Regions from separate parts of the Kribbella yunnanensis genome, predicted to be linked through region 1. Evidence: riboswitches for the same ligand, from Rfam matches in the RefSeq annotation. Region 1 holds a riboswitch; the other holds the start of a gene.
The links. A riboswitch is a leader RNA that binds a small molecule or an ion and turns the genes downstream of it on or off. The one in region 1 is predicted to bind S-adenosylmethionine.
Positions count from the first base shown of each region.

Region 2: it holds a riboswitch for S-adenosylmethionine, as region 1 does, so the genes downstream of both, ABD231_RS15420 (aminotransferase class V-fold PLP-dependent enzyme) here and thrC (threonine synthase) in region 1, are expected to answer to the same signal.

Region 1 is NZ_BAAANF010000017.1:254,556-266,356, reverse strand. Features, by position in the region: gene ABD231_RS24710 (dihydrodipicolinate synthase family protein) at 1-713, shown strand, start outside; gene ABD231_RS24705 (helix-turn-helix domain-containing protein) at 882-2,105, shown strand; gene ABD231_RS24700 (alcohol dehydrogenase catalytic domain-containing protein) at 2,206-3,204, opposite strand; gene ABD231_RS24695 (ubiquitin-like small modifier protein 1) at 3,261-3,536, opposite strand; gene thrC (threonine synthase) at 3,533-4,798, opposite strand; SAM riboswitch class I at 4,812-4,955, opposite strand; gene ABD231_RS24685 (cation:proton antiporter) at 5,020-6,243, opposite strand; gene ABD231_RS24680 (DNA-3-methyladenine glycosylase family protein) at 6,263-7,195, opposite strand; gene ABD231_RS24675 (hypothetical protein) at 7,251-7,727, shown strand; gene otsB (trehalose-phosphatase) at 7,684-8,517, opposite strand; gene ABD231_RS24665 (LytR C-terminal domain-containing protein) at 8,514-9,158, opposite strand; gene napA (nucleoid-associated protein NapA) at 9,284-9,592, opposite strand; gene ABD231_RS24655 (amidase) at 9,740-11,143, shown strand; gene ABD231_RS24650 (Gfo/Idh/MocA family protein) at 11,134-11,801, shown strand, end outside.
Region 2 is NZ_BAAANF010000009.1:419,318-431,118, reverse strand. Features, by position in the region: gene ABD231_RS15440 (FtsK/SpoIIIE family DNA translocase) at 1-743, opposite strand, end outside; gene ABD231_RS15435 (DUF6351 family protein) at 1,025-3,115, opposite strand; gene ABD231_RS15430 (DinB family protein) at 3,170-3,700, opposite strand; gene ABD231_RS15425 (VOC family protein) at 3,723-4,094, opposite strand; SAM riboswitch class IV at 4,190-4,303, shown strand; gene ABD231_RS15420 (aminotransferase class V-fold PLP-dependent enzyme) at 4,320-5,684, shown strand; gene ABD231_RS15415 (prolyl oligopeptidase family serine peptidase) at 5,695-7,746, opposite strand; gene ABD231_RS15410 (TetR/AcrR family transcriptional regulator) at 7,757-8,311, opposite strand; gene ABD231_RS15405 (alpha/beta fold hydrolase) at 8,366-9,184, shown strand; gene ABD231_RS15400 (alkaline phosphatase D family protein) at 9,258-10,778, opposite strand; gene ABD231_RS15395 (fatty acid desaturase family protein) at 10,964-11,801, shown strand, end outside.

The sequences.
Region 1 (11,801 bases):
TCGGCGTACCGCGGTCGGAGTCCCCGCAGAGCCTGCAGGACGCGGCCGATCTGACTGTGGCGATGTCCCTGCAGGCAGCGGACGCCGGAGCGGACGCAGTGATGGTCTATCCGCTCGCTCGGCTGGCGGAGTCGCCGGACGGGCACGAGCAGGCCGTGAAGCTGCACGAGCGAGTCGCTACGGAGAGCGGGCTGCCGCTGGTCGGTTTCTACCTGCACGGCGAGGCAGGTGGGTATCCGTACCCACCGGAGCTCATCCGGGATCTGCTGAGCCTCGATGCGATGCTCGGGGTCAAGACAGCGACGCTGGACCGGGCTATCGGGACGCAGGACGCCATCTGGGCCGGGCGAGACACCGGCAAGCTGCTGATCACAGGTGAGGACCGCATGTACGGTCCGTCGTTCATGTGGGGTGCAGATACGGCCCTGGTCGGTATTGCATCAGCACAGGTCGAGCTGTCGGTCGCCGTACTGCGGGCTTGGCGGGCCGGCGATCACAGCGCATTCCTGACCGCTTCCGAGCGGCTGGACCGGTTCGCGGCAGCCACGTTCTACGCACCGATCGAGGGCTATGTGCAGCGGATGATCTGGGCGGCCGTATGGGAGGGCCTGATCCCGGAGGAGGCCGCGCACGACCCCTATGGCCCGGAGCTGCCCAGCAGCGAGCGCGACCTGGTGATCCGCACGCTCGAGGAGCTGCAGTCCGACAAGTGAGGTGGCGCGCTCCCTCCATCGCTCCACCACACCTCGTCCGCAGCCGACCGGCAATCGCCTCGCAGCAATTATGGTCTTGACCGAAACTAAGAGACTCTGCTTCGATCGTCAAGAGTTCGGCCGGGCTGCATTACAGTGCATGACAGTGCACGGCATGGGGGTGTGGTGATGGCAGTCGTGGTCGGCGTTGTCGGTCCGGAGGACGTCGTGCAGCGCGTGATCGCGACCGGTCCGCCGACCGGAGCCACCCTGCAACCCCTGTCGTACCGGCACGAGACCGAGACGATCGAGCTCGTCGTACAGTCCCAGGAGCAGCTCGACGCCCTCCTCTTCACCGGCATCGTCCCGTACACGATCGCCACCGAAGCCGGCGTCGTCGACCGCCCGGCCATGTACGTCTCGTACGACGGCGCCACGCTCCTGCGCGCCTTGGTCGAACTGCTCCGGCTCGGTCACAACGTCACCCAGTTCTCGATCGACACGCTCCGGCGCAGTGAGGTCCTGGAGACACTGATCGAGGCGAAGCTCCCGACCGACCAGATCCAGGTGCTGCCGTACCGGCCCGGCCTGACCTCGGACGACATCGTCACCTTCCACCGCAGCGCCCGCGACAAGCACGACACCAAGATCGCGATCAGCTGCCTGGGTTCGGCGTTCCACCTGCTCGAGAACGAGATGCCCTCGGTCCGCCTGGTCCCGTCGCGCTACTCGATCCGCTCGACCCTGCAGGCACTGGTCCTCACCACCAGCGGCCAACACGTCGGCGACGCCCAGGTCGCCCTCGGCATCGTCGACCTCCCCGAACCCGACGACGCCCTGGCCGGCGACCTCATCACCCTCGGCGGCAGCCTCGCCCTCCTCCCCGACGGCCGCCACCTGGTCGTCACCACCCGCGGACTGCTCGAGCAGGCGACCGAACAGTTCACCCGCATGCCGCTACTCGACCACCTCGCCGCGCGACACAGCACGGCGTACGTCGGCTTCGGTATCGGCCGCACCGCGGCGGAAGCAGAAGCCCTGGCCCGCCGGGCAGTCGGACGCGCCGGCTCGATCGGTACCGTGGCCGGCGTCGTCTCGATGTCCGACGACGTCGAGATCGTCCTGGAACCCTCCGGCGACCAACCCACCATCCCCCGCGGCGCCGAAAGCCTCCCCCTGCTGGCCCGCCGCGTAGGCCTCAACCCGGCAACCCTCGCCCGCATGCGCGAACTAACCGCCAAGAACCCCGACGGCCTAACCACCCAAGACGTAGCCGACCACCTAGCAGTCCAACTCCGAACCGCCCGACGAGTCCTCAAACGCCTAGAACGAGCCGGCCTGGCCGACCCCATCGCCACCCAACAACACGGCCGAACCGGCCGACCCCCCACCATCTACGCCATCCGCCTGTAAGCATCTCGTGGGTTGACCCACGAGCTTGTGGGTTCTGCACCCGCATGCGATGGGGGAACCCACAAGCTGATGGGGGAACCCAGCAGATGCCGTCGGCGCGTCAGGGGGTGATGATGGTGACGCCGGCGGGGGTGCCGTCGCTCAGCGCGGCCAGGGCGGCTGGGGTTTCGTCGAGGGTGATGGTGCGGGTGATCAGGGCGGCGGGGTTTAGGTTGCCTTGGGCAACTTGATCGAGCATTTCGGGGTAGGCGTGGGCGGGCATGCCGTGGCTGCCCAGCCATTGGAGTTCCTGGCCGATCAGCCGACTGACATCGAGTTGTACGCCGGACGGCAGCAGCCCGATCTGGACATGCCGACCGCGTGGCCGGAGTACCCGGAGAGCGTGCTGCACGAGGTCGTTCGAGCCAAGCGCGTCGAACGTGACGTGAGCGTCCAGGTCGACTCCGACGGTCGTGCTCAGCGTTTCGACGGCGCCGTATTCGGCGGCCAACTGAAGTGCAGCCGGGTTCGTGTCGACCGCGACCACCCGCGCGCCCGCGGCGGCGGCGATCATCACCGCCGACAGGCCGACCCCACCGCAGCCGTAGACCACCACGGTCTCGCCGGCCTCGACCTTCCCCACCTGACGAACAGCCCGGTACGACGTCGCAAACCGGCAACCCAGCCCAGCCGCCGTACCGAAGTCGAGTTCGTCCGGCAGCCGCACGAGATTCACCTGCGCGTACGGAATCGCGACGTACTCTGCGAACGAGCCCCAATAGTTGAACCCTGGCTGCAGCTGATTCGGGCACACCTGCTGATTGCCCGCAGCGCACTCCGCACACGAACCACAAGCGCAGATGAACGGCGTCGTCACCCGATCCCCGACCTGCCACCCCTCGACCCCGGCCCCGACAGCCGCAATCGTCCCCGCCAACTCATGCCCAGGCACGTGCGGCAACACGATGTCCGAGTCGTGCCCCATCCACCCATGCCAGTCACTCCGGCACAGCCCGGTCGCCTCCACCTTCAGCACCACAGCCCCCGCAGCCACCTCCGGCTCCGGAACCTCCCGCACCTCGGGCACAACGCCGTACTTCTCAATCACCACTGCGCGCATGGCGTCACCCTACGCAGTGGTGGTTCCGGACGAACGCCCGGAACCACCGCGGAAACTCAGCCGCCGGCTACGGCTGGGATGATCGAGACCTGGCCGCCGTCCTTGATCGCGGTCTGCAGGCCGTCGGCGAAGCGGACGTCGTCGTCATCGACGTAGACGTTCACGAAGCGGCGCAGTTCGCCGGACTCATCGAGGACGCGGGACTTGATGCCCGGGTACGACGTGTCGAGCGACTCCAGCACCTCGGTCAGCGTCGCGCCCTCGGCGGACACCTCGGAGACGCCCTGGGTGTAGGGCCGGAGGATGGTCGGGACGCGAACACTCACACTCACTGCAGGCCTGCCTTCACGAAGGCGTCGTACGACGCGGGGATGGTCACCTTCGGGCCGACCCGGTCGGCCACGGCGTCGAGCGTCTTGAGCCCGTCGCCGGAGTTGATGATCACCGTCTCGGCGTCGGGGTCGAGCTGACCGGTCTCGATCAGCTTCTTCAGGGTCGCGACGGTCACCCCGCCGGCGGTCTCGGTGAAGATGCCCTCGGTGCGGGCGAGCAACTGGATGCCGTCGACGACTTCCTCGTCGGAGACGTCCTCGATCACACCACCGGTACGACGCGCGACGTCGAGCACGTACGGTCCGTCGGCCGGGTTGCCGATGGCGAGCGACTTCGCGATCGTGTCCGGCTTGACCGGCTTCACCACGTCGTACCCGTCGCGGAACGCCTGCGCGACCGGCGAGCAGCCGGTGGCCTGGGCGCCGTAGATCTTGTAGTCGGTGGCGTCGACCAGCCCGAGCTTGCCGAGCTCGGTGAAGCCCTTGTCGATCTTGGTGAGCTGCGAACCGGACGCGACCGGGATCACGACCTGCTGCGGGATCCGCCAGCCGAGTTGTTCGGCGATCTCGAACGCCAGCGTCTTGGAGCCCTCGGAGTAGTACGGGCGGACGTTGACGTTGACGAACGCCCAGCCGTCCTCCTCACCGGCGATCTCGGAGGCCAGCTTGTTGACGTCGTCGTAGTTACCGTCGACGGCCACCAGGGTCCCGCCGTACACGGCCGTGGTGATGATCTTGGGCCGCTCGAGGTCCTTCGGGATGAAGACGACCGAGCGGATCCCGGCCCGGGCGGCGGCCGCGGCGACGGCGTTGGCCAGGTTGCCGGTGGAGGGGCAGGCGAAGACCTTCATGCCGAGCTCGCGGGTGGCACTCAGGGCACTGGCCACGACCCGGTCCTTGAAGGAGTGGGTCGGGTTGCCGGAGTCGTCCTTCACCCAGAGCTTGCGCAGCCCGAGCTCGCGGGCCAGGTTCTGTGCGTCGATGAGCCGGGTGTAGCCGGGCTCGGTGTTCGGGAAGCTGGCCACGTCGACGGGGACGGGCAGCAGTGGCTGGTAGCGCCAGATGTTCTTGGGGCCGGCCTCGATCTGTTCGCGGGTGATGGTCGGGAACTCGTACCCGACCTCGAGCGGACCGAAGCACTCCATACAGGCGTAGAACGGACCGAGCGGCGACTTCGCCCCACACGCGCGACAGCTCAGGTGCGTACCGTTGCCAAAGGCACCTTCACGGATGGTGTGGGTAGCGGCGGTGGCCAGGCTCATGAGTGAGGTTCCCCTCTCATCTTCCCCGCGGCACCGGATCTCGATGGCGGGACGGATTTGGCACCGTTCCACCGTGAGTGGCCCCAGGGCGGGGTCTCGACGGGGAGGGTTGCCGGGACTTCAACGGGCCGTTTCCCTCAGTCCCTCTGGATGAGCTGCCCCGAGGTTACCCAATCGAGGCCGGATCACACCCTCCGACTTCCAGCATGCGAGACGCCGTCTCATGTACGGCGCTCCAGGAAACGCATCACCGGAGTCGCCGCGACGCCGTGCAGGACGACACTCAGAATGATCGTGAACCCCAGCGTCGCCCACAGCCAGGGCAGCTCCGCGCGGAAGTGCATCCCGACCGCCGCGAGGTAGTAGATCGAGGACACGCCACGCACCCCGAACGCTGCTGTAGCCCACGCTTCGGTCCGGCTCAGCCCGCTCCGGATGAGCGACAGCCGACCAACAATCGGCCGTACGACGAGCACCAGCAGCAGGCCGATCAGCACACCGGACCAGGTCAGCGGCTCGAGCAGTCCGGCGGTCACGGCGACACCGAGGAGCAGCAGGACACCCCAGGTCAGAATGTGTTCGAGCTCACCGATGAAATCGTGCAGCTCGTTGTGGAAATCGTGACTGCGCTCGGCCGCTCGCAATGTGAGGGCGGCGACGAAGACTGCGATGAACCCGTACCCGTGGAGTACTTCGGTGAGCCCGTAAACGCCGAGCGTCATGGCCAGTGCGAGGACAGGCTCCCGCGAATCCGCCAGCCGCAGACTGTGCGCCCGAGCCGAGAACGTCATCCGGCCCAGTAACCACCCGGCCCCGAAACCGACCGCGACCCCGATCACCACCTTGCCGATCACGTCCCAGGCGACCCACTCGACCGGCGCGAAACTCTTGGTGGCGAGAAAGACTGCGAGGTAGACGAACGGCGCCGCGAGCCCGTCGTTCAGGCCCGCTTCAGAAGTGAGCGCGAACCGCACCTCGTCGTCCTCGTCGACCTCGGCGCCTTCACCGGTGGTCGGCCCGCCGACCTGCACATCCGAGGCCAGCACCGGGTCGGTGGGCGCCAGCACCGCAGAGATCAGCAGCGCCGTGGCCGGTGCGAGGCCGAGCAGCCAGCCCACGCCGGTCAGCGCCGCGACCCCCGCGGGCATCGCGATGAACAGCAGCCGCCACGTCACGCCCCAGTGCAGGAGACTGATCGGTCGGTCGATCGCCAGACCGACACCCATCAGCGCGATGATCACCGTCAGCTCGGCCAGGTGCTTGGTGATCTCCGGTTCGGCAATCGGGCTGAGCTGCGCCCGGTCCACGACCAGGCCGAGCAGCATTCCCCCGGCGAGGAACGCGATCGGCGCAGAGACGGCGTACCGGGAGAGCAGTCGCGGCAGCACTGCGCCGAGCAGGAGGGCGAGGCCCGCGACCAGGTACAGCCCGTCCCCATTGATCACCCCCGTCTAGTGCCCCGCGCTACCGCAGACGATGCGTTGCGCCTGGGGTGTGCGTCGGCAGCGCCTTCCGAGGGCCGTACCGCGGATGGCTGATCCCGGCCAGCTCCAGCAACCGCTGCACGCGGAACCGATGACCGCGGTACGGCTCGATCAGCTCGGCGCAGCCGTCGTCGTCGAGCTCCTCGCCGATCAGCGCGTACGACACGTTGCGGGACACGTGATAGTCCGCGAACGAGAACGCATCCGCGTCACCATGCGCACGCTGCCGCACCTCGGCCGCCGTCCACACCCCGACCCCCGGCAACGACCGCAGCCGCCGCTCGATCTCGGCCGAGTCGGTCAGCTCCAGCGTCCGCTCCAGCGCCTTCGCCCGGGTCGCCGCCGTCACCACGACCCGCGACCGCCGCCCCTCGACGCCCGCCCGCAACCACTGCCAGGACGGAATCAGCCGCCACTCCTCCGGCGCCGGCGGCACCATCATCCGCCGCCCCTCCGGCCCACCGGGCCCCGGCGCAGGCTCGCCGTACACGGTCAGCAGCTGCCGCCACCCCCGGAACGCTTCCTTCCCCGTCACCACCTGCTCGATCCCCGCGGCCGCCATCGCCTCGAACACCGCCCGAGTCCGCGGCACCCGCAGATGCGGAAACCGCCGCGCCGCCTCCACCAACACCGGATGCACCGCCAACGGCGCGAACCCCTCCCAACTGTCCGCCTCCCCCAGCAACTCCGGCACCCCGTCCAACGCCCACTCCGCCCCAGCCCCCCAAGCCTCCGCCTCAACCTCCAACTGCCGCGGCGTCAGCCGCAACAACACCGGCCCCTCAGGAGTCCGAGTAGCCCGCCAAACAGTCCGCCCGTCATACACGTACGCCGGATCCCCCGGCCCCTTCCGCAAACCACCGATGACCGAGTGCGGATCCACCACCCGCCCCGGCCGCCAAACCCGCATCATCGAACCCACCCGCCAAGTCTTACCCACCCCACCGACAGAACTCATACTGAGCCGTATGACTGGGTGGCAGTGGGTGAAGTTGGTGGGGAACTTTGTCAATCTGTCCACGCTGGCCGGGTTCGTGGTGGCGAAGATCGGGCGGGCTCGGGTGACGCGGGGGCCGCGGGGGTTGTTCTTTGCCAACGGGTACCGGGTGGGGTTTCCGGTGGCGGGGGCGTTCACGATCGGGAACGTGGTGCTGAGCAAGCACGAGGTGTCGTACTTCGCGGACGAGCTGCTGGTGAAGCACGAGGAGCGGCATTCGTGGCAGTACTTCTGCTTGCTGGGGTTGCCGATGTTGCCTTTGTACGTCGTGGGTGTGGTCGTCTCGTGGTTGCTGACCGGGGATCCGGCGTCGCGGAATCCGTTCGAGCGGATGGCCAGTCTGAAGGACGGCGGTTATGTCGAGCGGCCGGTGCAGCCGATCGGGCGGACGGTGGCGCAGGCGGTCAGCGCGCTGCGATCGCGTCCGAGAGGGCCGTCAGGACCGTGACGACGCCGGTGGGGTCGTCTACGACGATGTCGGCGGCTTCGATCAGCTCGGTGGCGCCGGAGGAGCGAGTGGCGAGCAGTACGGCGTTCAGACCGGTTCTGCGGCCTTCTTCGACTGCTCGGAACGCGGCCAGGTCGCCTAGGTCGTCACCCGCGTAGAGGATCGACTGTGCGCCGGTCGACTCGAATAGGCGGCGCAGGGCGACGCCCTTGTCGATTCCGGGCGGGCGGAGCTCCAGAACCAGGTTGCCCGGCTCCAGGCGGAGCTGGGTGGCATCGGCCAGCTCGGTGAGCGGCGTACGGAGTCGGGCGAACGCACCGGCCGGATCGGTCACGCGGCGCGTGTGGACGGCCAGAGAGCTCTCTTTGTCCTCCACGAAGGCATCTGGCACACCGGCGACGCTCAGGAGCTCAGGAAGCCGCTCACGCGCCACAGCGACACCCGGCGGGACCGGGTCGCTGGTGATCTTGCCGGTGGACGCCTCCCACTGCTCCAGGCCGTAGTGACCCAGTACGACGAGGCTGCCGAGCCCGGGGTGTCCCGTGACGCCGGTCAGCTCCGTGGCGACCAGTGCGGGTCGACCGGTCACGATGGCCACCTGGCACACCGAGCGGGCCAGCCGGGCCAGTGCGTCGAGTGCACCGTCGACAGGACGCGCCCTGGCCGGGTCCTCGACCAACGGGGACAGGACGCCGTCGAAATCGGTGGCGATCACCGCACTGGCCGGGTCGGCGACGATCGCCTGCCAGCCTGCGTGACCGAGGTCGGTCTGGATGACCGGCGTACTCATCCGGTGTAGTCCGAGGTCAGGATCACCGTCAGGCGGTCCTTCTTCATGTTGTCCAGCGCCGGCTTGGTCCGGCCGATACCCAGGTCGCGGGCGAGCTGGTTGGCCGCCTGCACCATCCCCGGCGGGTAGTAGACCGTTGTCTCGACGATCTTGCCGTGCCAGTTGTCCACACCGGACACCGTCCAGCCGGACTGCCGCGCACGCCCCGCGACCTGCTCGGCGAAGCCCTTGCGCGGAGTGTTGTTGTAGATCTCTGCAGCCGGGCGCGCAGCCGTCGGAATCGTCGTCGGCTTGGTAGCCGGCGGCTGCGTGGGCTCAGTCGGAACAGTCTTGGGCGGCGCAGTGGTCGGCACGGTCGTCGGTGCGGTGGTCGGTGCCGTGGTGGGCTTCCGGGGCGGCACGCTGGCCACGATGGTCGACGGCCCACCGGACGGCTTGGCCGACGGCTTCGGCGAGCTGCTGCCCTTCGGCTCGTCCGCAGTGCTGTCGTGCCCACGCGTGCCGAACAGCACGAGCAGGCCGCCGACCACAGCAACGACGGCAACCACAGCGACCAGGGACGAGAGCACCTGGCCCTTGTCGCCCTTAGGGCGTGGCTTGCCACTCCACGCCGTAGCGAGCAGGTGCTCGGTGCGGTGCATCGGCGTGCTGGATCGGAGGTCTCGATGCGGAGCATCTTGGCCTTCGGGCCAGTGCGTCGAGGTGCCGCACCGAGTGCCGCGCAGTAGGCGTGGAGTGGTAAGGCACGCCCTCAGGCGGGACATCGTCAGACCTCGATACCCAGTCGACGTGCGGAGCGGGCGCGCTGGCGGGCGGCGCGGAGCCGGCGCAGGCGCTTCACCAGGAGCGGGTCGTGCGCCAGGGCCTCGGGCCGGTCGATCAGCGCGTTCAGAACCTGGTAGTACCGGGTGGCGGACATCTGGAACTGGTCCCGGATCGCCTGCTCCTTGGCACCGGCGTACTTCCACCAGTGGCGCTCGAAAGCGAGGATCTGCCCGTCCCGATCGGAAAGGCCGGCAACCACTGGCATCGCGGCTTCGGCGGGCTCGGAAGAGCTGGCGTTGGCGCTGTCCATCTGCTGCTGACTCCTGTGCGGTCGGTGATCGTCCGTCCGCGCTCCACTGTACGTGCCGAACAACAGCAATGTCATTCACCGGTGGAACGACACGGAGCGTGTCGTACGCGGGCGGCCGGGCAGGGGTAACTCTGGCAGGATCAGAGGGTGAGCTCAACTCTTTCCAGCCAGGCGCTGGTGGAAGAGCTGCAGGCCAGGAGCCGTGAGGTGGACCCGCTGGTCAACGCCATCTGCACGCCCAACCCCGCCGCTCTCACCGACGCCGTTCAGCTCGACACGGAGCGTGACCAAGGTCGCGTCCGTGGTCCGCTGCACGGCGTCCCCGTGCTGGTCAAGGACAACATCGACACGGCCGACCTGCTGACCACGGCCGGGTCACTGGCGCTGGCCGAGCAGCCACCGCCCCCGCAGGACGCACCCCTGGTACGGCGGCTGCGCGCGGCCGGCTGCGTGATCCTCGGCAAGACCAACCTGAGCGAGTGGGCGAACTTCCGCGGCTCGTCGTCGTCCTCCGGCTGGAGCGCGTACGGCGGTCTGACGCGGAACCCGTATGCGCTCAACCGCTCGGCCGGCGGCTCCTCAAGTGGTTCCGGCGTCGCTGTGGCCGCGGGGCTCGCCGACTTCGCCATCGGGACCGAAACCAACGGTTCGATCGTCTGTCCGGCCGCTCTGAACGGCATAGTCGGTCTGAAGCCCACAGTGGGTCTGGTTCCGCAGCAGGGCATCGTGCCGATCTCGCACTCGCAGGACACCGCCGGGCCGATGACTAGGACGGTCAGGCAGTCCGCAGCCCTGCTCAGCGTGCTCACCGGCGATGGGACCGACTACACCGAGCACTGTCGCGGTGACGACCTCAGCGACGTGCGCATCGGCGTACCGCGCGGTCCCCTCTGGGGCTACTCGCTCGGCCTGGACCAGGTGATCGAGCAGGCTCTGGAGACGCTCAGCCGCTGCGGTGCCACGCTGGTCGACCGCCTGTCGCTCCCGTCACCCGGTGGCGACGAGGACCAGCTCCAGGTGCTCGCACACGAGATGAAGGTCGACATGGCGGCGTACCTCGCCACCCGCGTTGCTGGCGGGCCCAAAACCCTGGACGACCTCATTGCGTACAACCGCGACCATGCGGACGTGGAGCTCAAGTGGTTCGGCCAGGAGCTGTTCGAACGCGCAGCAGCGACCGAGGGGCTCGATTCGCCCGCGTACGTCTCCGCCCGGCTCACAGCGCTCCGCGCGGGCCGCGACGGCATCGACGACCTGCTCCGGGACAACCAGCTCGACGCTCTGGTCAGCCCGTCGTACTCACCGGCCTGGAGTATCGACCTGGTGAACGGTGACAACGTGCTGGGCGGTTCGTCCTCACATGCCGCGCTGGCGGGCTATCCGCTGCTCTCGGTGCCCGCCGGACTGGTCTCCGGACTGCCCGTCGGCATCACCTTCAGCGGGACCGGCGGGAGTGACGCCACGCTCATTCGCTTGGCTCACGCGTTCGAAACCGCAAGAATCAAGGCAGATGGACCGTTCCCGACACCGGAGTTCAGACCGTGGGTGTAGATCGCGTCAACTGGGGCATCGTTGCTACTGGCAACATCTCGACGTCGTTCACCCGTGACTTGAAGCTGCTGGACGGTGCGGTAGCGACCGCGGTCGCCTCCCGTTCGCAGGACAGCGCCGACCGGTTCGCCGCCGAGCACGGCATCGAGCACGCGTACGACGACTACCGCCGGCTGATCGACTCCGGCACCGTCGACGTGATCTACATCGGCACTCCGCACCCGCAGCACTACGTGATCGCCCGCACTGCGTTGCAGGCCGGAATCGCAGTGCTGTGTGAGAAGCCGGTGACGCTCACTGCGGCACAGGCGCGCGATCTGATCGCCGTAGCCACCGAGAACAAGACTCTGTTCGCAGAGGCCATGTGGATGCGCACCAACCCGGTCATCGAGGCCCTGTTCGCGGACCTGGCCACCGGAGTGATCGGTGAGCCGCAGCAGGTCGTTGCGGACTTCGCGTTCCACAAACCCTCGCTGCCCGCACGGCTGCTGGACCCAGCGCTGGGCGGCGGGTCGCTGATGGACGGCGGCATCTACCCCATGACGTTCGCCTACATGGCCCTGGGCCGCCCGGCCGAGGTGAAGGCGGTGGCGTCGCTCAACGAGGACGACATCGACCTGAACGTCGCCATGGCCTGGCGCTACGACTCCGGAGCCGT
Region 2 (11,801 bases), on a different contig from region 1:
GGCGAGTCGTACGGCTTGATCGTGGGGTCGCCGTCGTCCTCGAGGGCAGCCTTGGCGCGACGCTCCTTGCGGGTGAGCCGCACAGTGTCGTCAGTGGGCGACTCGCCCGCCGGCGCGGCAGCCTCCTCCGGCAGTTCGGTCCGGCCCATCAGTACGTCGAATGCTGCGCGCACCCGGAGCGGGATCGCGTAGATCGCCGTACCGGTGATGACCAGCAGACCGAAGATCGAGAGCAGTACGAGCAGCGGAGCGGCGACGTACTGGGTCATCAGGTAGGAAAGCGCCGCGGAGATGACGTAGCCGACCGCACCGCCGGCGTCGTGCAGCGGGGCATCGCCCGCAACGTCCGGTCGCGGGATGCCGTGGGCGATGTGCACCAGCCCGAGCACCCCGAACGAGAGCAGCGTCCAACCGATGATCTGACGCCCGGCCGGTCCGTTGCTCTCGGGGTTCCGCAGGGTCCGGATCGCCATCGCGAGCAGCAGCAGAGGGACGGCCCAGCCGGTAATACCGATGCTCTCGCCGACCGCGGTCCGGACGCCGTTGCCGACCGCGCCAGGCAGGTGCCACCAGATCGAGGCGGCGACGATGATCGCCAGCCCGATCAGGAACAGGCCCGCGCCGTCACGGCGGTGCTCCGGCTCCAGATCCCGCGCGCCGTGACCGATCCCCCGGGCCGCCCGGCCGATCAGGTGGGCGATGCCGATCCACAGCTTGACGAGGCCGCGGCCGATCGCCAGCATGGCGGCCGCAAAAGGGCCTGGTCCGCTGTTTTTGGGTGTGCTGGTCCGCGCAGCGGTACTGCCACCACCGCGCTTCGAGGTCTGCCCACGCTTCTGGGCGGCCGACGGACGGGTGCGTCCACCGGCAGCGGCTCGGGCCGTACTGGGCCGTTTCGCTGCCGACTTCTGCGCCCGCGCCGGGGAAGACGTGCGGGTCGCCATGTTCAGCAGGCTACCTCCAATACCACTCGAGTCCCACGTGTCACACGCCGATCACGCTGCCCCATCCGTAGCGTCACGACTCAGAAGACGGGCCACGCCTCAGTCGGACGCTGCTGACCGTCACCTGGTGCCGTCCAGTCACAAACGCCCTGCGGGAAGGCCTGTCGGAGCGCCGTCCACTGGGCCGGCGTGAAGTCAGCCTGGTAGTCAGCCAGTGACAGCGGGCGCAGGTGGCATTTGATGATGTCGTTGGCGACGGAGGCCCCTGCTACCTGGCGTGGCGCGGGCCAAACCGGGTAGAGCGTGTTGCACCGCGTCGTACCGATGCCGTTGACCTGCTTCTCGACGATCTTCACTCCCTGCGGCGTCCAGCACGCCTCATCGAGCGACGACGGCTTGTTGCGGATCAGACGGCTGTGCGACGAGCCGGGACCAGTGTCGGCATCCACGGCATCCATCCACTGATCGAGCGCCTTCAGCGCGGACAGGACGACCGGGTTGCCGGTACTGAAGCCGCCCTGCGCGTCGCTGGACTGCACCAGCATCACCTGGTTGTCCGCATCCCCGTTCGCCTTCACGAGCCGCTCGCGCAGCGAGAACGAGTGGAACATCAGGTGGATGTCGCCGTTCGGCAGCTCATCCAGGTACTGCCGGTAGTCGATGATGGGGGTGCTCGCGAGTCCCCCGCCGCCGTTGATCAATTGCCCGGTCCGGTACGCCGTCTCGGTCGCCTGCGAATCGGCCACCGTGCGACCGGGGACGAAGTTGGCGTCGGCGTCGAAGCCACCGATCGCGCGGTTCAGGTCGACGAACTGGGCCGCGGTGATCTTGCCGGCGTTCAGCGCCGCCAGGCCGTACTGGATCCCGACGTTGTCGAGCGGTCGCCGGACAGCGCCGGCAGCGTCCTTGCCCCAGATGTTGACCTGGTGGTCGTAGACGTCACACCGAGCACCACCAGGGTTCGTCGACGGGTCGTACCGCTGCTCCACAGGTAGTTGCTCAGGGCAATAGACCCGCGGGTCGATCCGGCGGCCGCCGGCGGCCAGGTTGGCGATCGTCTCGACCTTGCCGAACCCGGCCACCGCCCGCTTCGCGGTGTCGGTCCAGCCGTCGGCCGATCGGAAGTAGTGATCCAGCAGCAGCGCGTCGGTGATCGTGTGCAGGGTCGCGAACCCGACCTCGGGGAACACGCACGCCGCGACGATCCCGTCGAGCAGCCCCGGATAGTTGTCGGCGATCTGGAAGACCTGGTACGAACCGCCCGAGCAGCCCCAGCCGATCGTCTGCCGCGGTACGCCGATGGTCTCGGCGATGTGCTCGCGGGTCATCGTCATCGTCTCGGCCGCGAGCACCCCGTTGCAGTTCACCCCGAACACGTTCAGGCTCGACGAGGCAACGGCGTACCCGCGTCCCAGGAGTACGTCGTCGTTGATCCCGCCGGTGTTGCTCCCCTGCTGGTACCAGCCACCGGGGCAACCGCCGCCGAAACTGTAGACCAGCCGGCCGTTCCAGGCCGACGGTGGCCGCTGCACGCTCGGCGCACCTTCCGTGCGGTCGTGCAGTACGGCGTACTCGTAGATCGACCGGTTGATCACACCGGTTTCAACGCGGACGATGTACGGCACCCGCCGGCCGTCCGACGTGGTCGTCGTGGCGAGGTCATCGGGTTTCGTTGCCGGCAGCACCTTCAGCGACCGGTCGATCGTCGAGCGGTACAGGTAGTCGACCCGGGTCGGCACCGAGCAGTTCGGCCCAGTCGCCGGTCCGAGTTTGACCTTCGCGAGCGTCGTGAAACCGGCCGTCCCGCAGATGTACGGCGTTTCGTGCGGCCCAGCCAGCATCGGTCCGGAGCGCGGATAGTTCGTGATGCCGAGTCGAGCCTCGCCCGCGGTGAGCGTGTTCCGGCCGATCACTAGTCCGCGAACCAGGCCGATCAGCCGGTCCGCGGTTCGGGTGAAGGCGTCGGTGACATCGCGACCGTTGAGCTCGACGACAAGGTTCTCGAGGTTCTGTCCGGTGATGCCGATCAGCGCATTACCGTCGCTGACAAACTCCGGCCGCGGAGACGACAGCACCTCGATCCGGACGCCGTATGCCGCACTCGCGGGCGCGACGAGCAACGCGGTGAGCACCGCGAAGATCAGCGCGACGAGGGCGGCCGGACGCTTCATGGCAGGAAGTTGACCACAACGCCCGGTCCATCGGAAGGCTTGTTACCAGATCGATCAGGCTCCGGTGGTGCCGTCGAGTTGTTCCCGCAGCAGGTCGGCGTGCCCGCAGTGCCGGGCGTACTCCCCGACCAGGTGGATGTAGATCATCCGGAGCGTCGACTCCGTGCCGTTGAAGACGAAGCGCTCGTCGAACGACCGGTCGGCCGCCGCTTCGTCGGACAACTTCCATTCGGCTACCAAGCCGTCGTACGCCGCCTCGGCCTCGGCCGGATCGATCAGCTCGAAGTCGGCGTCCTTGCCCAGCTCCGGCGCGAACAGCGGCTCGGCCTTCTCGCCGGACGCGAAGTGAATCCGGAACCAGATCCGCTCGACCTTGGTCAGGTGCCGGATCAGCCCGAGCAGCGACAGGTTCGACGGCGGCGAGGGCCGGGTGGCGAGCTGCTCGGCGGTCAGCCCGGCGCACTTGTAGAGCAGCGTGCTGCGGTAGAAGTCGAGATACCCACGCAGCAGCTCACCTTCCGGCGCGGTCAGCGATCCGTCGGGCCGCTCGACATCAGGTGCGGTCCACGCCGCGATCGTCGTCATCCCGCCATCCAACACACCCACCTCAACGGTCGCGAATCGGCGGTGCCCAGCCCGGCCTCGGGATGAGGCAGAACGGGTGACCCGCCGGGTCCTCGAACACGCTGCCCACCACTTGACGGGCACCCAGCGCGACGACGGCCGCACCGGCTTCCGCGAGGTCGTCGACCATGACGTCGAAATGCATCTGCTGTGGATGCGCGGGGTCCGGCCACTGCGGCGGGCGGTGGTCCGGTGCGCGCTGGAAGGCCAGACCGGACGTGTGGTCGTTGTCCGCGACCACCACCCAGTCGTCGCTGCGGTAGGTGATCGGCTTGCCGAGGAGCTCGGCGTAGAACTCCGCCAGCCGGAGCGGATCCGGACAGTCGATGGCCAGATGGTGCAGGCGTCCGATCATCTTCCGCCGCCTCTCGTCCCACGATGTGTTTGTCTATCTCATCACATGAGATTAGGGCTGGCGTCCTTGTGGCCGGTTCGTTACCGTTCTCGGCAGGTCATGAGCGCCAGCGTCAAGCCCCGGCTCGCTGGCCGGCAACCCTCCTCCGCGGCGGGGTGCCCCGGGTGAAGACCAGGCCGTGCGGATACCCCGTTCGGCAAGTGCGGACTTCCCGGGAGCGAAGCCATGTCGATCCTCTCCATCCTCGAGCCGGCCAGCACCACCACCCCGCGTGCGGCGGTCACCCGGCTGACGAACGGCACCATCCCCGCCACTGTCGGTGCGGACCTGCTGGTCCCGCTGGCCGACGGTCGCGTGACGGACTACGCGAACTTCGACCATGGTGCCAGCGCGCCGTGTCTGGAGTCGGTGCGCGCCAGCGTCGAGGCAGCCCTGCCGTCGTACGCGTCGGTGCACCGCGGCAACGGGTACGCCTCCCGGATCACCACCCAGTGGTACGAGCGGGCCCGCGCCGAGGTGCACAGCTTCGTCGGCGCTCGCAACGACGACCAGGTGATCTTCACTCGGCAAACCACCGACGCCCTGAACCTGCTCGCGCACGCCGTCCCGGCGGACGCGACGGTGATCGTCTTCGAGTCCGAGCACCACGCGGCGCTGCTGCCCTGGGGCGAGGAGCGCACTGTCCGGCTCGCCGCTCCGGCTTCGGCCAGCGCGGCCGTGACTGCTGTGGCCGACGCGCTGCGGAGCGCTCCGGAGGGCCCGCGGCTGGTTGTCGTCACGGGCGCATCGAACGTGACCGGTGAGATCTTCCCGATCGCCGAGCTCGCTGCGGTCGCCAAGGCGCACGGCGCGCGGATCTGCCTGGACGCCGCCCAGCTGGCACCGCACCGCGTCGTCGACATCGCCGAGCTCGACGTCGACTGGGTCGCACTGTCCGGCCACAAGCTCTACGCCCCGTACGGCGCCGGTGCGCTGATCGGTCGCGCGGACTGGCTCGACGCCGCCGATCCCTACCTGTATGGCGGCGGCGCGACGACCGCGGTCACCGGCGACGGTGTGGTCTGGGCGACCGGCCCGTCCCGTCACGAGGGCGGCTCCCCCAACGTCATCGGCGCAATCGCCCTGGCCTCGGCCTGCGCGACCATCAGCCGCAACCGCGACGCGATCGAGCAGCACGAGCGCAGCCTGCTCGCCCGGCTCCGCACCGGCCTCGCGCAGATCGCCGACGTCACGACGTACTCGATCTTCGGCGCCGAGGCCGACCGCGTCGGCACGGTCTGCTTCACCATCAAGGGTCTGAGCTCGACGCTCGTCTCCGCAGCACTCAGCGCGGAGTACGGCATCGGCGTTCGCGACGGCAAGTTCTGCGCCCACCCGCTGGTCGGCCACCTCCTGGCCGACGCACCCGAGCACGGTACGGCGGTGCGCGCCAGCCTCGGTCTCGGCACGACCCGCGAGCACGTGGACCGGCTGGTCGGCGCAGTGCGCTCACTGGCCACCAACGGGCTGCGCGCGGAGTACGAGGACACCGACCACGGCTGTCAGCCGGTCGAGGACCCTCGCGATCTCCACGCGCCCCGCATCTGGTGAAGCCCAGCTCCTACTGCTCAGGAGTCTCCAGGCCTACATGGTGAGCGGCGAACGCCAGTAGGTCAGCCCACTCCGCCGCGATCATCGCGGCGGGTTTTCCGAAGCCGTGACCGGTGTTGACCTCTACCCGGGTCAAGACAGGTGCGGATCCGGACTGGGCATGCTGCAATGCAGCGATGAACTTATGACTGTGCAACGGGACTACCCGGTCATCGTGGTCACCGGTGACCACCAGCGTGGCCGGGTACGCCGTACCGTCCTGCACGCGATGTAGCGGCGAGTAGGCCAGCAGGTCCTCGAACTGCTCCGGGTTGTCCGGATGCCCGAAGTCGGACGCCCAGGCGGCACCCACCGTGAACAGGTGGAACCGCAGCATGTCCAGTACGCCGACTCCCGGCAGCGCGACCTTGAAGAGGTCGGGCCGCTGTGTCATGGCCGCTCCGACGAGCAGTCCGCCGTTGCTGCGGCCGTGAATGGCCAGCTGGGCCGGAGTGGTCACGCCCTGGTCCCGCAGGTGTTCCGCGACCGCGATGAAGTCGTCGAACACCTGCTGCTTGTTCTTGAGCCGCCCCGCGTCGTGCCAGTCGCTGCCGTACTCACCGCCGCCCCGCAGGTTGGCGATCGCCAGCACTCCCCCGGCCTCGAGCCACGCCGGCCAGCCCGGCTTGTAGTCGGCCAGGATCGAGATGCGGAAACCGCCGTACCCGTAGAGCATGGTCGGGCGCGGTGTGGTGAAGTCCAGGTCGGACCGGGTGATCAGGAAGTACGGCACGTCGCCGGCCTTCTCTCGCACCACCGTGACCTCGGGCGACTTGTAGCCGCTTGTGCCCCGAACCAGCTCCGGCAGCGCACGCGCCTCGCCGGTCGACGCAGAGACGACGTACGAGACCGTCGGGTCGGTGGTGGTCGACAAACCGATGAAGAGCTCGTCGTGCTTGGTGCTGCCGTTCAGAGCGAGCACCCCACCACCCTGTACGTCGACCACTCGCGCACCGGAACCGTCGAGTGCGTAGAGGGTCAGCACGGGCTGCGCGTCGACCAGCGTGATGGTCGCCAGTCCGGACGCCGTACCGCGAACGGCCTGCAGTGCGTCGGGCCCCTCGGGGATGAGGTCGGAGAAGGTGCCGTCCAGCGAGGAGAGCACCACGCGGCCACGGGACGCGTCCCGGTCGGTCTGCAGTACCAGCTGGTCGCCGGCCATCCGGATGAAGAAGATCTCGTCGACCAGCTCGTCGACGACCTTGATCGGCTCACCGAGGCCGTCCGTAGCGATCGGGTAGACCCACAGCCGGGACGCCGGGTCAGTGCCCGCGTTGATGTGCACGACGACATACCTGTCGTCGTCGGACACCTCCGGCGAGATGAACAGGCGGTCGTCCTCGGGGAACGCGAGAACCAGTTCGTCGTCGGACTGCGGCGTACCCACGCGGTGCAGTTTGAGCTGACCACCCGTCAGCGTCTTCGTCTCCGTACCCTCGGTGCGCCCACTCGACGGGTAGTGCAGATACAGGTACGCCGAGCTGTCCGGAAGCCACGTGGCCTCGCAGAACTTGGCCTCCGTCACCAAGTCGTCCACCGGGTCCCCAGTGGCGATGTCGAGCAGCCGGAACGTCGTCCAGTCGCTACCGCTCTCGTTGATGCCGTACGCGAAGTACTTGCCGTCCGGACTCACGGTGAACGTCCCCAGTGAGTCGGTGCCGTCTTCGGACAGCTTGTTCGGGTCGATCAGCACCCGGCCGCTGTCCAGCAGTTCGTCGAGCGACTCCGCGACGTACACGACGTCCTGCGCCTGCGTGCCGTCGTTGCGACCGACGAAGTACCAACCGCTCTTCTTGGCCGGCACTCCGGCGCGCGGACGGGCCAGGATCGCGGACAGCGTGGTCTGGAACCACTCCCGCTCCGGATAGCCCGCCAGCTCGGCCTGGGTGTATTCGTTCTGCCGGTTGACCCAGTCCTGGGTCACGGCGGAGTCAGGGTCTTCCAGCCAGCGGTAGGGGTCGGCGATCGCGTGCCCGTGCAGGGTTTCGACCACATCGTCGCGGCGGGTCTCCGGGTAGGTCATGGGGACAAACCTAACCGGCGACCGGAATCACTGCCCGGGCAATTAGCTCGAACGTCGGCCGCGGGTCCACGTCGTCGTGCCGGGCAATCCGATGCAGGATCAGCCCCTCCGATACCGCAGCCATCGTGTGCGCCGCCACCTCGGGGTCGGTGGCCCCCAGAGCGGCGAGTGCCTCGGCGGCGCCGGCCTTCAATGCAGCGTGCCCGCGGGACAACGCTTCTCGCAGTACCGGGTCGTGGCTGCCCTCCAGAAACAGGATCAGCCGCGCAGTGGTCTGCACGCGATTCACTCGGGTGATGAGATCGAACAGTCCGCACATGGCATCCACAAACTCCGCCGCGGTCGCCGGACGGAACCCGCCCGGCCCGGCTGCCTGCCGGTCGGCCTCCGCGAGCCAGTCGACGACACCGGACATCAGTGCGGCCCGGCTGCGGAAGTAGTTCGAGGTCGACCCCTTCGGCAGCCCGGCCCGGTCGTCGACCCGGGCGTGCGTGAGCGATCGGAGCCCTTCGGTGCCGAGCAGCTCGACGGCGGCCTGGAGCGCCCGGGTGCGCGGTGATTCCACCCCGTCACTATAAACGTAGTAGACGCCGTACTACGTTCGTAGTACGGTCGAAAGATGGAACTTCAGGGGGTGAGTCACCGCTTCGTCGAGTTGTCCGGCGTGCGGTTACACGTGACGGAGGCGGGGAGCGGCGAGCCCGTCGTACTGCTGCATGGTTTTCCGCAGCACTGGTGGGAGTGGCGTGACGTCCTCCCCGCACTGGCCGAGCACTACCGGGTGATCTGTCCTGACCTGCGTGGGTTCGGGCAGTCGAGCGCACCGGCCACCGGGTACGACCGGGAGTCGCTGCTCGGTGACCTCACCGGGCTGCTGGACGCGTTGCAGCTCGACCGGGTGCACCTACTGACACACGACTGGTCCGGGATTCTTGGAACGCTGCTCTGCCTGCGGCAGCCGGAGCGAGTGCAGGATCACCTGATGCTGGCGATCCCGCCGCTGGGCGCCAAGCCTGACGCAGCGATGTTCGGGAGGGCGCTGCGGCACGGGTGGTTCAACCTGGTGCTCCCGTGGCCGGGACTCGGTCCGTGGGCACTACGCCGTACTGGACTGGCCAAGACGATGCTGCGCGGCCACTCGGTCGATATGCCCGAGGACTTGGTCGAGTTGTTCGCCAGCCAGTTCCAGGAGCCGGAGCGTGCCGTGGCGGGGTCGTTGTTGTACCGGAAGTTCATTCAGCCCGAGGGGATGCGGATGATGCGCGGCGAGTACCGCGCGGAGCAGCTCACGACTCCGACGAGGGTGCTGATCGGTGCCGAGGACCGCGTGGTGCGGGCCGGCCCTGACACTCATGAGATTGCCGGTGCGTCGCACTTCCTGGTCGACGACCGGCCGGATGCGGTGGTCGAGCACGCACTGGAGTTCTTCGGACGGTAATCGCGTCGTACCCACCGCCCCCGGTGGGCGGCATCCCGCACAGGCGCCGGAGGCAGGTGGGTACGACGGGCCCTCAGTGGTGGGCCGGATTGATGTCTTTGCTCCAGAGGACCTTGCCGAACAGGTCCCGCAGTGACGCGGTGAAGACTCCGGTGCGCGGATCGATCTCCACGTGCCCGAAGAACTGGTTGCCGCCACTCGGCGGCTGGTTCGGGAAGTCGGCCGCCTTGACGAACTCCGCCTTCGGTCCGAACGTCGGGTCCAGCGTGTTCGGGCCGAACGTACCTGCGTTCACCGGACCGGCGACAAGCTCCCAGAACGGGTCGAAGTCGGTGAAGGCCGCACGGGACGGGTCATAGTGATGGGCGGCGCAGTAGTGCACGTCTGCGGTCAGCCAGACCGTGTTGCGCACCTTGCGCTTCTTGAACTGGCTGAGCACCCAGGCGATCTCGTGCTCCCGGCCACCGGGCGCACCGCCGACGCCGTTCGCCACTGCCTCGATCAGCGGGCCGTCCGGCACCAGCAGTCCGAGCGGCATGTCACTGGCGATCACCTTCCAGGTGGCCTTGGACTTGGCCACCTCACGGACCAGCCACTCGGCCTGCTCGGTGCCGAGCATCGCCACTGGCCCAGCCGTCGCCGGTGTCGGGTTGGCGCCGCGGTAGGTGCGCATGTCGAGGCAGAAGACGTCGAGCAGCGGACCGTAGCTCACCTTGCGGTAGATGCGGTTCCGGCCGGCGGTGTGCACCATCGGCAGGTACTCGAGGAACGCCTGCCGAGCTCGGGCCGCCAGGACGTCGACCCGCCTCTCGGTGTAGCGCGCGTCTTCCAGGATCTCGCCCGGGTACCAGTTGTTGACCGTCTCGTGGTCGTCCCACTGGCTGACGATCGGTACGTCGGCGTACAGGTCCCGGACGTTGTGGTCGAGCAGGTTGTACTTGTAGCGGCCGCGGTACTCCGCCAGCGTCTCGGCGACCTTGGAGACCTCCTCGGTCACCACGTTCTTCCAGACCGTGCCGTCCGGGATCTGTACCGAGGCCGCGATCGGGCCGTCGGCGTAGATGTTGTCCCCGGAGTGCAGGAAGAAGTCCGGCCGAGTCTCGTGCATGGCCTTGTACGCGATCATCCCCCCGAAGTCCGGGTTGATGCCGTACCCCTGGCCGGCGGTGTCCCCGGTCCAGACGAACGACAGCCCGCGGTTGCGGCCCGGCGTACTGAAGGAGCCCTCCAGGGACTCACCACACCGGCCGTAGGCGTCCTCGAACGCGATGCGGTAGTCGTAGCGCTGACCGGGCCGCAGGCCGCGCAGCGGCACCTGTGCGGTGTAGTCGGCGTCCGGCCCGGTGATCGGACCGCACAACCGGACTGCCCGGTCGAAGCGGCCATGGCTGGTCAGGTCGACCACCATCCGGGCCTTCCGGTCGGTGCGCGACCAGACCACGGCGGAGTTCGAGCTGACGTCGCCCGACATGATGCCGGACGGCAGTGCGGGCCGATCCCGGCGTACGACGTTGGCGGCTGCGACCTCAGGCAGAGCCAGGGTGGCGCCGGCGGCGGTGGATGCAGCCAAGAGTTGGCGGCGACTCAATTTCATACGGCAAGCCTGGTCCGGCCGGATGGCTGCCGCGTGAACTGGCGATGACCCCTTGGCGCGCCACGAGACCCACCTTGCAAAGGGCTTGCCCCACGTGGTTCGGTTGGGGCCCAGCCACAGCTGTGGCGCTGCCCTGGACCTGGTGGCGCATCGAGACGATGTTCCACCGGACCGGAGGGTTTCCCTTGCGCCCACAGCAGCAGTACGCCAGCCTCTACACCGACCTGCTCCGGACCGTGCAGGAGCTCGGACTCCTGCGGCGGCGGCACGGGTACTACTTCACGCGCATCGGCCTCGTGGCCGTCGCGCTGATCGGCGTCGCGGCAGGCGTCGTCGTACTGGGTGACTCGTGGTTCCAGCTCGTGCTGGCCGCCGTACTGGCGCTGGTGCTCGTTCAGGTGGCGTTTCTGAGCCACGACAGCGCGCACCGGCAGATCTTCGACTCCGCCGCGCGCAACGACTGGACAGCGCGGGTGCTGGCCGGTGCCGTCGCAGGGATGAGCGTGAGCTGGTGGCGCAACAAACACTCACGTCATCACGCCGCACCGAACCAGGTGGACAAGGACCCCGACGTACAGCTCAAGGCGGTCGCCTTCACGCCAGATGCGGTGCTAGGGCGCGGACCGCTCGGTCGGTGGATCGCTGCCCGCCAGGGGTGGCTGTTCTTCCCGCTGCTCACGCTGGAAGGCCTCGGCCTGCACGCATCTAGCCTGCGGCACCTGTGCCGCCGGGACGCCAGCAAACTCGAGCGGGTCGAGCTGGCGGTCGTGATCTCCCGTCTGACTCTGTACGTCGCCGCGCTGTACGTACTGCTGCCGCCCACCAAGGCCACTGCCTTCCTGGCAGTGCAGTTGGCCGTCTTCGGCGTGTTCCTCGGCGCAGCGTTCGCACCGAACCACAAAGGCATGCCCCTGGTCCCAGCCGGCATGAAGCTCGACTTCCTGCGCCGCCAGGTGCTGATGTCGCGCAACATCCGCGGCGGTGTGCTGATCGACTTCGCCATGGGCGGTCTCAACTACCAGA